One region of the Xanthomonas campestris pv. campestris str. ATCC 33913 genome, then DNA from elsewhere that is predicted to be linked to it. Evidence: predicted binding sites of a transcription regulator. Region 1 holds the regulator's gene; the other holds the start of a gene.
What was found. Region 1 encodes FliA, which starts transcription of late flagellar genes. Its sites were predicted from a motif close to TAAAGTTTNNCNNNCNNNGGCCGATAA; they were not measured.
Positions count from the first base shown of each region.

Region 1 (6,213 bases):
CCCGCACCCGTACGGCGTCCGTCGGGTCCTGTTCCTGGAGGCACTTCGCATGAAGATCAAACGCTTTGTTGCCCCGGACATGCGCACCGCATTCCGCATGGTGCGCGAAGAGCACGGCCCGGACGCGGTGATCCTGTCCAACCGCCGTACCGCCGAAGGCGTCGAGATCGTCGCCGCCAGCAACTACGACGAAGAACTGGTGCAGCGCGCCCTGGAAACCGCCCGCTCCGACGTGCCGGTCACCGCCGCGGCGCCGGCTCCGGTCCAGCAGGCGCCGGCCATCCAGCCTGCCCCGGTGCACGTGCCGCGTCGCGACACCGCCGAAGTCGGCATGACCCAGCGCCAGCGCGTGGCCAGTGCCGCCGAAGAAATGATCGCCGCCATGGCCCTGCGCCAGCCGGTCAGCGTGCCGCGCCCCGCCCCGGCGGCTGCACCGGTCCGCGCTGCCGCGCCGATGCCGGTCGCCGTGCAGAGCGCACCGGCTGCCGCCATGCGCCAGCAGCCCGAGCACGCCCTGTCGGAACTGCCCGAGCAGCTGTTCGCCGAATTCCTGACCACCCCGCCGGTGCCGCGTGCACCGCTGCAGGCCCCGGTCGTCGCCACCGCGCCGGTCCCGGCGATTCCGGCCGCTGTTGCCGCACCGGTCGCGATCGCACACCACCACGACGACGAACTGGTCGACGACGGCTTCGACCTGGACGACGCGCTGCCGCAGATCCTGCCGCCGGCCGCGCTGCCGCCGCTGGTCGTCGCCCCGGTGGCGCCGGTCGCCCTGGCCGCCGTGCAGGCCGCCGCCCCGGCGCCGCAGAACGACGAAGAACTCAAGCAGCTGCGCGGTGAGCTGGCGCTGATGCGCCAGATGATCGAGCGCGAAATGAACCGCCTCACCGACGAACGCCTGCGCGGCTCGCCGGTGCGTGCCCAGGCGCTGGAGCTGATGGACGACTACGGCTTCGACGCCGGCCTGATCCGCGATGTTGCCCTGCAGATCCCGGCCGACACCGAATTGCACCGCGGCCGTGGCCTGATGCTGGGCCTGCTGTCCAAGCGCCTGCCGGTGGCCCCGGTCGACCCGCTGGAACTGGGCGGCGTCATCGCCCTGGTCGGCCCGACCGGCGCCGGCAAGACCACCACCATCGCCAAGCTCGCCCAGCGCTTCGCCGCCCAGCACGCCCCGCGCGACGTGGCCCTGGTCACCACCGACACCCAGCGTGTCGGCGGCCGCGAACAGCTGCACAGCTACGGCCGCCAGCTCGGCATCGCCGTGCACGAGGCCGACAGCGCCGAAAGCCTGCTGGAGCTGCTCGAGCGCCTGCGCGACTACAAGCTGGTACTGATCGACACCGCCGGCATGGGCCAGCGCGACCGCGCCCTGGCCGCCCAGCTCAACTGGCTGCGCGCCGCCCGCCAGGTCACCTCGTTGCTGGTGCTGCCCGCCAACGCCCATTTTTCCGACCTCGACGAGGTCGTGCGCCGCTTCGCCCATGCCAAGCCCCAGGGCGTGGTGCTGACCAAACTCGACGAGACCGGACGCTTCGGCAGCGCCCTGTCGGTGGTCGTCGATCACCAGATGCCGATCACCTGGGTCACCGACGGACAACGCGTCCCCGATGACCTGCACCGTGCCAATGCCGCCAGTCTCGTTCTTCGCCTTGAAGATTTGCGGCGCGCTGCCGATAAGCCCTGTACTCCGGAGCACAACCATGCAGTCGCGTGAATACGCAAAGCTGACCAACGCCTTCCCCCTGTCGGCGACCCGTCCCGAGCCTTTGGGCCCGGTGCGCACCATTGCCGTGACCGGTGGCAAGGGTGGCGTGGGTAAAACCAACATCTCCGCCAACCTGGCGGTGGCCCTGGCCGACATGGGCAAGCGCACCCTGCTGCTCGACGCCGACCTGGGCCTGGCCAATCTGGACGTGGTGCTGGGCCTGTCGCCCAAGTACACCCTGGCCGACCTGATCGCCGGCCGCTGCACGCTGGACGAAGTGATCATCGAAGGCCCCGGCGGCGTGCTCGTGGTGCCGGCCGCCTCCGGTCGCCGCCACATGGCCGAACTGGCCCCGGCCCAGCACATCGGCCTGGTCAACGTGTTCTCCGAACTGGAGCGCGACCTGGACGTGATGGTCATCGACACCGCCGCCGGCATCACCGACAGCGTGCTGACCTTCTGCCAGGCCGCCCAGGACACCGTGGTGGTGGTCTGCGACGAGCCGGCCTCGATCACCGACGCCTACGCGCTGATCAAGGTGCTCTCGCGCGAACGCGGCGTGGACCGCCTGCAGATCATCGCCAACATGGTGCGCGACCCCAACGAAGGCCGCCTGCTGTACGACAAGCTCTCGCGGGTGTGCGAAAAGTTCCTCGGCGATGTCTCGCTGAACTACCTCGGCCACGTGCCGCAGGACGATTGGCTGCGCCTGTCGGTGCAGCGCCAGCAACCGGTCATCAAGGCCTACCCGGCCAGTCCCTCGGCACAGGCCATTGCCGAAATCGCACGCCGTACCTCGCGCTGGCAGGCCCCCACCGTGCCGCGCGGCAACGTCGAGTTCTTCGTCGAACGCATCATCCAACGGGGAGTGGCCGCATGAGTACCGCCACCGCAACGACCGCCACGGCCCAGTACCGTGCCGTGCAACGCAATAACGCCAACGATGTGGTCACCCAGCACGCCGACCTGGTGCGCCGGATCGCCCACCATCTGGCCGCGCGCCTGCCGGCGAGCGTGGAAGTGGACGATTTGATCCAGGCCGGCATGATCGGCCTGATCGAAGCCTCGCGCAGCTACGACTCCGACCAGGGCGCCTCGTTCGAAACCTATGCCTCGATCCGTATCCGCGGCTCGATGATCGACGAGATCCGTCGGGGCGACTGGGTGCCGCGCTCGGTGCACCGCCGGGCCCGCGACGCCGCCGCCGCCGTGCGCAAGATCGAACAGAACACCGGCCGCGCCGCCGCCGCCACCGAAGTGGCCGCCGCGATGGAGATGCCGCTGCCCGACTACCTGCGCCTGATGGAAGACGCCGCACGCGGCCAGGTGCTGAGCCTGGAATCGCGCATCGAAGACCACGGCGAACTGGACACCACCGCCAAGGGTGGCCCCAATCCGCAGCAGATGATGGAGCGCGGCGAGTTTGGTCGCGAGCTGGGCAAGGCCATTGGCCAGTTGCCCGAGCGCGAGCAGCTGGTGCTGTCGCTGTACTACGAACAGGAATTGAACCTGAAGGAAATCGGCGCCGTGCTCGGTGTCAGCGAGTCGCGCGTCTGCCAGATCCATGGCCAGGCCGTGGTGCGTTTGCGCGGCCGCCTCAAAGTCTTCGAGCTGGCAGATGCCGGTGTCGAAATTGACGATTAATTTTTTCGTGTTAGGAGCTTGATGTGAATAAGAACATGCGGATCCTGATCGTGGACGACTTCTCGACGATGCGCCGTATCGTCAAGAATCTGTTGGCGGATCTCGGCTTCACCAATACCGCAGAGGCCGAAGACGGCAACAGCGCACTGGCTGCGTTGCGCGCGGGCCCGTTCGATTTCGTGGTCACCGACTGGAACATGCCCGGCATGACCGGCATCGACCTGCTGCGCAACATCCGCGCCGACGCCAAGCTCAAGCACCTGCCGGTGATGATGGTGACCGCCGAGGCCAAACGCGAACAGATCATCGAAGCCGCCCAGTGCGGCGTGAACGGCTACATCATCAAGCCGTTTACCGCCCAGACCCTGGAAGAAAAGCTGGGCAAGGTGTTCGAACGTCTGGCGGCGACCGCCTGATGAACGCCACCGTGGACACCAATGCCGAACGCGCCGCGCTGATCGACCGCCTGCAGGGCGCGCTCGATGCGTTGGAAAGCGGTGACGAAGCCGCCTGGAAGCGCGAGGTCGACCACCTCGCCGCCTTGCGCACCCGTCCGATGATGCAGGGCCTGAGCCGGCTTGCACGCGAACTGGGCCAGGCCCTGGGCGAACTGCCCACCGTGCCCGAAGAAGCCGGCGAGCTGGACGACGCCTGCTCGCGGTTGGACCACGTGGTGGAAATGACCGAAAAGGCCAGCCATCGCACGCTGGATCTGGTCGAAGAATGCCGTTTGCTGGCGAACCAGCTGCGCGATGGTGGTCTCAACCAGGACCAGGGCGCGCTGATGGACAAGATGCGCCACAACCTGACCGAGCTGTCGCTGGCGCAGAGCTACCAGGACCTGAGCGGCCAGATCATTCGGCGCGTGGCCGGCATCGTGCGGCGCGTGCATGAAGGCTTTGGTGCCCTCGGCCTGCCGCCGAAAAGCACCGAGCCGAAGAAAGACGACGGCGGTCTTGCCGGTCCTGCAGTCAAGGGCCTGGACCGTCACGCGGTGTCGCAAGACGACGCCGACGACCTGCTGTCCGGATTGGGGTTGTAACCATGAGTGCTGTTCCAGACGATATTGCTGCCGATTTCATCGTCGAGGCCCAGGAAATCCTGGATCGCCTCGGCGAACAGCTGGTGTCGCTGGAACAGGCGCCAGACGAAGCCGACCAGCTCAACGCGGTGTTCCGCGGCTTCCACACGCTCAAGGGCGGCGCCGGCTTTCTGGCGATCAAGCCCATGGTGGAGCTGTGCCACGCCGCCGAAGAAACCCTCGGCATGGCGCGCTCCGGCCAGGCGGTGCTGCAGGCGCATCACTTCGATGCCGCGCAGCAGTCGCTGGATTATCTGCAGGCCATGCTCGATGCGATGGGCTCGGGTGACCCGGTGCCGCATGCACCGGCGTCGCTGATCGCGCAGTTCGATGCCAAGAGCGGCCCGCCGGCGGTGAAATCCGCGCCCAAGGCTGCTGCGCTCGCCGCGGTGCCCGCCGGCCAGGCACCGGCCGCCGCCGGTGCCAAGGCCACGCCGAAGGCCGCAGCCAAGAGCGGTGGCGCCGAAGCCGAACAGACGGTGCGCGTGGATACCAAGCGCCTGGACGCCATCGTCAACCTGATCGGCGAACTGGTGCTCTCGCGCAACCGGCTCAAGACCTTGCGCACCCGCTTACGCGACGAAGAACTCGACCGCGCGGTGAGCACGCTCGACATCGCCACCGCCCGCTTGCAGACCGCGGTCATGCGCACCCGCATGCAACCGGTGAGCAAGGTGTTCTCGCGCTTTCCCAAGGTGGCCCGCGATGTGGCGCGCACGCTATCCAAGGAAGTGGAACTGGAGCTGATTGGCGCGGAGACCGAGCTGGATCGCAACCTGGTCGAAGCCCTGGCCGACCCGCTGGTGCACCTGGTGCGCAATGCGATCGACCACGGCATCGAATCACCGGCATTGCGCGAAGCCACCGGCAAGCCGCGTAGTGGCCACGTGCGCCTGTCCGCGCAGCAGGAAGGCGACTACGTCAGTATCGAAATCCAGGACGACGGTGCCGGCATCGACCCCGAGCGCCTGCGCGAAATCGCCCGCAACAAGGGCCTGATCGATGCAGAAGCCGCCGCGCGCCTGAGCACCGACGAGTGCCTGCATCTGATCTTCATGCCCGGCTTCTCGACCAAGGCCGAGGTGACCGACATCTCCGGCCGCGGCGTCGGCATGGACGTGGTGCAATCGCGTATCCGCGAGCTCAGCGGGCAGATCCAGATCCAGTCCGAACTGGGCCGCGGCAGCCGCTTCATGATTCGCGTGCCGCTGACCCTGGCGATCCTGCCCACCTTGCTGGTGCAGGCCGGCGAAGCGGTCTATGCCCTGCCGCTCGCCCGCGTGGTTGAGGTGCTGCATGCCCCGCAGTCCTCGCTCGGCTGGTTCGACGGCCGCGCCGTGCTCGATCGTCGTTCGCACACCTTGCCGCTGATCGACCTGCGCCGCTGGCTGGGCGTGCCCGCCGAACAACCGCCGCTGCTGACCGTGGTGCTGCTGCAGGCCGGCGAAACCCGCTTCGGCCTGGTGGTGGACCAGGTCCGCGGCCGCGAGGAAGTGGTGATCAAGCCCCTGCCCCGCGCCCTGCGCGGCCTGCCCGGCTACGCCGGCGCCACCCTGATCGGCGATGGCCGCATGGCGCTGATCCTGGACGTGGATGGGCTGCGTTCCAGCGATCATTGATTTTGGGGATTGGGGATTGGGGATTGGGATTCGGGATTCGGCAAGACGATCCTGGTTGCCTGATCTAACGACAACGGCCGCGTACTGCGGCCGTTGTCGTTTCACTACCAGCATCGCTGCCGATCTACGCCGCCATGCGCGCAGGCATGGGCGCGATGGTT
Region 1 is NC_003902.1:2,227,116-2,233,328, reverse strand. Features, by position in the region: gene flhF (flagellar biosynthesis protein FlhF) at 50-1,717, shown strand; gene XCC_RS09915 (MinD/ParA family protein) at 1,704-2,588, shown strand; gene XCC_RS09910 (RNA polymerase sigma factor FliA) at 2,585-3,352, shown strand; gene cheY (chemotaxis response regulator CheY) at 3,376-3,768, shown strand; gene XCC_RS09900 (protein phosphatase CheZ) at 3,768-4,394, shown strand; gene XCC_RS09895 (chemotaxis protein CheA) at 4,397-6,052, shown strand.

Region 2 (6,213 bases), 2.0 Mb from region 1:
GGAAAGATTGTGTGGTTCTGCGGTGTTGCTACTCGATCACGGCTGTCGCTGCGATCTTGCGGCGTCTTCGTCAACCAGATGACCGTGCAGACGCTGGACAACGTTCCAACGCCAAAAAAACGTAGGAGCGCCCTTGGGCGCGATGGGCTTTATCGGGAATGCCCATCGCGCCCAAGGGCGCTCCTACGAGGTCGTGGGTTAGGCGCCGCAGGTGATCATCAACCTGCTACGCAGCGCCTCCACAATGCCACTGCATGTTGCAAAGGTAGCGGACACGGGAGCCGTACCCGCCACAGTGCACTCAGCTCGCGGCGCAGAAGCCGAACTCGGCGGTGGCGCCGGCTGCCAGGGTGCGGTTGAAGTCCACGCCGCTGGCTCTGAGCGTGCTGCCGCTCTGCGACCAGGTCGCATTCCAGGCGTTGTTGACCGTACCGGTGACCGGCACCGCGATCGACCAGGTGCCGCTGGCGGTGCCGGTGTTGGTCACCTGCACGCGGTTGCAATAGCCGCCGTTCCAGCTGTTGTCCACGATCACCTTGGTGCTGAAGGTGCTGGTGCCCGGGGTGGGCGTCGGCGTGGGGGTAGGCGTCGGTGTCGGTGTGGGCGTAGGTGTGGGAGTCGGCGTCGGCGTGGTATTGCCGGCGGTGCCCCACAGCGTGCGCAGCAGGGTCATCTTGTCCTGGCGCACGCTGGTCCAGTCATCGCGCAGGATGCCGCCGGTGTCGCCGCTGTTGGGATTCCACGACCAGTAGAAGCCCTGGTTGATGCCCTTGCTGCGCAGGTACTTCACCAGCGCGTCCTGCCAGGTCTTGTCGCGTGCGTCGCCTTCGCCGTACTTGCCACCGAACTCGCCCAGCAACAGCGCATGCGTGCCGGCGAACTGACCGAAATGGCGTTCCCAGATGGCGGGCATGTTGTTGGGGAAGTTGCTGTCGTTGAAGTACGACTGCACGAACACGTCCGGGCCGTACACGTGCGGGGCCAGCAGCAGGCGGTTGGCCGGGATGTTGAGCGGGGTGCAGGCCAGCGGCTGCAGGTTGCCGCCCCAGAAGATGCCGCCGTTGGTGGAGCACACCGGGTTGTCGGTGATGCCTTCCACCGCGATCAGCCACTTCGGCGCGACCGCCAACACCGCGGCCGAGCCGCGCTCGGCAGCCTTGTTCCAATCGGTGGCGGCGTTGCCGGTACCCCAGGTGGCGGCGCCGTGCGGTTCGTTCTTCAGATCCAGGCCGAGTACATACGGCACGTTCTTGTAGCGGTTGGCCACAAAGCGCAGGTCGGCCAGCCACTGTGCCTCGGTATAGGAGCCGGTGTACCAGAGCTCGGAAATGCCGGCGCAATCGGGGGTGTGGTGATCCAGCAGCACATACATGCCGCGCGCATTGAATTCGGCGATCACCTTGTCGAGGATCTGCAGCGAGGTCAGGCCCTGCAGGTCGGCGTTGCGGCTGTAGTCGATGCTGGCCGGCATGGTGTCGCTACGCAGCGTGGCCGGGCAGAACGGCAGGCGCACGGCGTTGAAGCCCAGGCCCTGCATCTGCACGATCATGTCCTTCCAGTTGCGTGCCCACAGGCCATGCATCACGTGGTTGCCGGTTTCGAAGCCGAACACGTTCACACCCTTGAGCTGCACGACCTTGCCGCTGTCGTCGACGATCTGCCTGCTGTTGTTGATGGAATAGCTGAAGGCCGGCCCGGCGGCCAGTGCGAGGGCGGTGGCCAAAGCGAGCGTGCTTGCGGTCCTGAATATGGACATGGTGATCTCCCTAGAGAACCGGGCTCGACACCCGAGCGCGGTAAGGCGGGCATCTTGGTCTGTGCGCGCGTCGCGTGGTGTGATCGTCCCCACAGAAAACACCATTGCCGCACCGATCACATCGCGGCTGCGGGAGCGGTCGCTTTCCCGCACACTAGTGCCCCCTGCGCGCTGTCCGCAGGACTGTCGTTCTTGTCCCTGGAGTGTCCCCCATGTCCTTCCTGCGCACCGAACTGGCGCAATGGCGCGCCTCGCCTGCGCGCGAACTGATGGCTGGCGCCGTTGCCACGTTCGCCCTGATTCCCGAAGTCATCGCCTTTGCGTTCGTCGCAGGCGTGGACCCGCAGGTCGGCTTGTTCGCGTCGTTTGTGATCGGCATCGTGATCGCGTTTTGTGGCGGACGGCCGGCGATGATTTCCGCAGCCGCCGGCTCGGTGGCGCTGGTGGCTGCGCCGCTGGTGGCCACGCATGGGTTGCCGTATCTGCTCGCCGCCGGGCTGCTCGCCGGGCTGGTGCAGATCGTGTTCGGGCTGCTGCGCCTGGGCGTGCTGATGCGCTTTGTCAGCAGCTCGGTGCGGACCGGGTTCGTCAACGCGCTGGCGGTGCTGATCTTCGCCGCGCAGCTGCCGCACCTGCTCGGTGCCAACCCCACCACCTGGGTCACGCTGGGCGTGGGCCTGGCCATCATCTACGGCCTGCCGCGGTTGCGGCTGCCCGGTGTCTCAGCCATTCCGTCGCCGCTGCTGTGCATCCTGCTGCTCACGGTGGCCAGCAGCGCGCTGCACCTGCCGCTGAAGACGGTGGCCGACCTGGGCAAGCTGCCCACCGCGCTGCCGTTCCTGCAATGGCCCGGCGTGCCGTTGACGCTGGAGACCTTGCGCATCATCGCGCTGCCGGCGCTGGCCATCGCAATGGTGGGCCTGCTCGAATCGATGATGACCGCGCGCGTGGTCGATGAACTCACCGACACGCCCAGCAACAAGAACCGCGAATGCACCGGCCTGGGCCTGGCCAATGCGGCCGCCAGCCTGTTCGGCGGCATCGCCGGTTGCGGCATGATCGGGCAGACCGTGGGCAACGTGAAATACGGCGGCCGCGGCCGGCTGTCGACGCTGTTTGCCGGCGTGTTCCTGCTGATCCTGATGGTGCTGCTCAAGCCGTGGGTGTCGCAGGTGCCGGTGGTGGCGTTGGTGGCGATCATGGTGATGGTCTCGGCCGAGACCTTCGACTGGCGCTCGCTGCGCACCGTGATCACCCACCCGCGCACCTCCAGCGTGGTGATGCTGGCCACGGTCGCAGTGACCCTGGCCACCCACAACCTGGCCGCTGGCGTGGCGGTGGGCGTGCTGCTGAGCGGGGTGTTCTTCACCTTCAAGGTGTCCGGACTGCTGCAGATCGTCCCCAGCGACGCGGCCAACCCGCTGCGCACCTACAGCGTGCGCGGGCAGGTGTTCTTCGCCTCGGCCGATGTGTTCATCGATGCCTTCGATGCCCGCGACGTGCCCGGCCAGCAGGTCATCATCGACGTGAGCCGCGCGCACTTCTGGGACATCACCGCGGTGGCGGCGCTGGACAAGGTGGTGCAGCGCCTGCGCCACCACGGCTTGCAGGTCCAAGTGCAGGGCCTGAATGCCGCCAGCCGGCGGCTGATGCAGGCCCACGCCCTGGGCGAGGATGCGCTGGAATCGGCCCTGCCCTGAGCCAGGCCGCGGCCCCTGTACCCGCATGGCGTCAGGGGCCGGCAACGGCGGGATTGACCTTGCTGGCCGCGCGCTGAGCGGGGCCGGGCAGCGGACTCAAGTTCGCCCCCCAGACGCCGATGAACCGACATCTCTGATTGCGGTGATCTGTCGTGATACCAGTGCGTACCCGCCACAGGCCTGAGCCTGCCTGTCACCGGTGTTCCCGGCGGGCGCCGGTGCGTGCGGTGCCGCCACCATGACCGAAGCGCCGCTGCTGGAACGGATGGTCGACCTGACCGCCATCCGCGACGCCGATCTGCTCGATCTCACCCTGCTGCGCACCGTGCGCGAAGTGTGTGCGGCCGAAGAATTGTCGCTGCTGCGCATCGCCCCCGATGGCCGCAGCATGGCCGAAACCCGGTTGCGCGAGGACGGCCGGCTGTCGCTGACGGTGGCCGAGATCCACGACGCTTCCACGCGCGCGCTGCTGGCGCACGTGCGCGGCCCGGGCGAAGTGGTGCAGCTGCAGCACGACGGCCGCGCGCTGCTGGTCTACCCGATGATGGAAGCGCGCGGCATCCGCACCTGTCTGCGCGTGGGCGGCACGCAGGCCCCCGGCGCTGCCGAGCAGCTCTTGCTGCAGGGCTTTGCACGCTTTTTCCAGAACTACCGCAGCCTGCTCGACGACGCCCAGCGCGACGCACTTACGGGCCTGCGCAATCGCAAGACCTTCGACGACATGATCCTGCGCCTGTTCGCCGCCAACGCGGATGGCGCGCAGGAGAACGCGGTGTGGCTGGGCATCGTGGACATCGACCATTTCAAGCGCGTCAACGACACCTTCGGGCATTTGTATGGCGACGAGGTGCTGCTGCTGGTGGCCCAGCTGATGCAGCGCTGCTTCCGTCAGGACGATCTGCTGTTCCGTTTCGGTGGCGAGGAGTTCGTGATCGTGTTGCGCGGGGTGGACCGCGACACCGCAGTGAGCCTGTTCGAGCGCTTCCGGCGCGCGGTGGCCGAGCACAGTTTCCCGCAAGTGGGCACGGTGACCTTGAGCACCGGCATCGTCGAACTCAGCGATGGCCGGCTGGTCAGCCAGATGCTGGACGAAGCCGACAAGGCGCTGTACTGGGCCAAGCAGCACGGCCGCAACCGCGCGGCGGTGCACAGCGAACTGATCGCCAGCGGGCAGATGCAGCGGGTGGACCAGCAGACCGGCAGCGTGGATCTGTTCTGAGTTTGCATGGCGCCACCGTCAAGGCGCCTCGTACGCTTAGAAGTTCGCGCGCAGGTTGAACAATAGCCGCCGCGGTTCGCCCCAGTAGCCGGAATTGAAGAAGCCCACGTTGCGGTAATAAACCTTGTCGAACAGGTTGGTCACCGTCACGCCCACGCTCAGCTGCTCGTTGATGCGGTAGCGGCCCATCAGATCCACCAGTAGATAGCCGCCCTGGGTGACCCGCCCGCTGCGCGTGATCGGTGCGCCGGCCGCGGTGAAGCGCCCGGTGGGGATGGTCTGATTCTGATACACCGCGCTCTGCCAGCTGATCCCGCCGCCCAGGGTCCAGTCGCCGAACCGGTAGGTGGTGTTGAAGCGCGCCAGGTGCATCGGGCTGGTGGTGAACACCCGCGCGCCGCGCTGGTCGGTGCTGTAGGCGTAGGTGTAGCCGCCGGTCATGCTCCAGTCCGGGGTGATCGCGCCGGAGACTTCGAACTCGCCGCCCCAGGTTTCCACGCCCGACACCGCGCGATACGCAGAGCTGCCATCGGGCAGGCTGTTGGGCGCCACTTCCGGATCGATTTCGGCCACGTTGTCCTGTTGCATGTGGAAGCCGTTGAGCGCGGCGTAGAGCGCACCGCCAAAGAACTCGCCCTTGAAGCCGTACTCGAGATTGGCACCCACCACCGGATCCAGTTGCTGGTTGGTGCGGTCGCGCAGGTTCTGTGCCTGGAATACATCCGAATACGACACAAACGCCGAGAGGTGCCGGCTCAGGTCGTAGATCGCGCCCAGATACGGGGTGAGCGCATCGGCGTCGTAGTCGGCGCTGCGTCCGGTGAACTGGTTGGCCGGCGAATAGTTGTCCGTGGCGGTGTTCCAGCTGGAATACCGCCCACCGCCGATCAGCTTCAACGCATCGGTGGGATTGAGCCGCACGGCCGCGTAATAGCCTGTTTCCTGCGTGTTGGTGATGCTGCTGGGGATGCCGGCATTGGTGGTGGTCGGCCGGCCCACATCGCCATTCCAGTCGAAGATGCTGGGGAAGGCGGTCAGGCTGTAGGGACGCGCGGTGATGGCGGTGCGCAGCGTGCCGAGATCGCGGTCGTAGTGATTGGCGCCGACCACCAGTTCGTGCGCACGGCCCAACCATTGGAACGGGCCGGAGGCGTAGAGATCCAGCGCGTTCTCGCGGGTTTCCGACACGCCGTAGGTGTCGGACACGCGCAATCCCAACCCGGTGCGCGCATCGGCGAACGAGGCGCTGTTGGAGCCGGCAAACAGCAGGCTGTCGGTATCGGTGGCGCGATGGTTGTAGGCAAGCCGCCCGCTCCAGCCGCCGGCAAATTGCTGTTCCAGCGTTGCGAAGACATTGGTGCTTTCGCGCTCCCACCGGTTCCAGCGTGCTGCGGCGCTGTAGGAGCGCGGCAGCCGTGCCGGTGTGCCATCGCTGAAGAACAGCGGCGCGGCACTCCACGCACCGCCATCGGAGTGCGTGGCGAGGTGGTCGATGCCCGCGCGCAGCCGCGTGCTGTCGGTGAGGTCGGCTTCGAGCA
Region 2 is NC_003902.1:4,190,576-4,196,788, reverse strand. Features, by position in the region: gene XCC_RS18230 (cellulase family glycosylhydrolase) at 302-1,756, opposite strand; gene XCC_RS18225 (SulP family inorganic anion transporter) at 1,969-3,456, shown strand; gene XCC_RS18220 (GGDEF domain-containing protein) at 3,695-4,675, shown strand; gene XCC_RS18215 (TonB-dependent siderophore receptor) at 4,712-6,213, opposite strand, start outside.
Region 2: the regulator FliA is predicted to act here: its motif matches at 3,553-3,579, upstream of XCC_RS18220 (GGDEF domain-containing protein).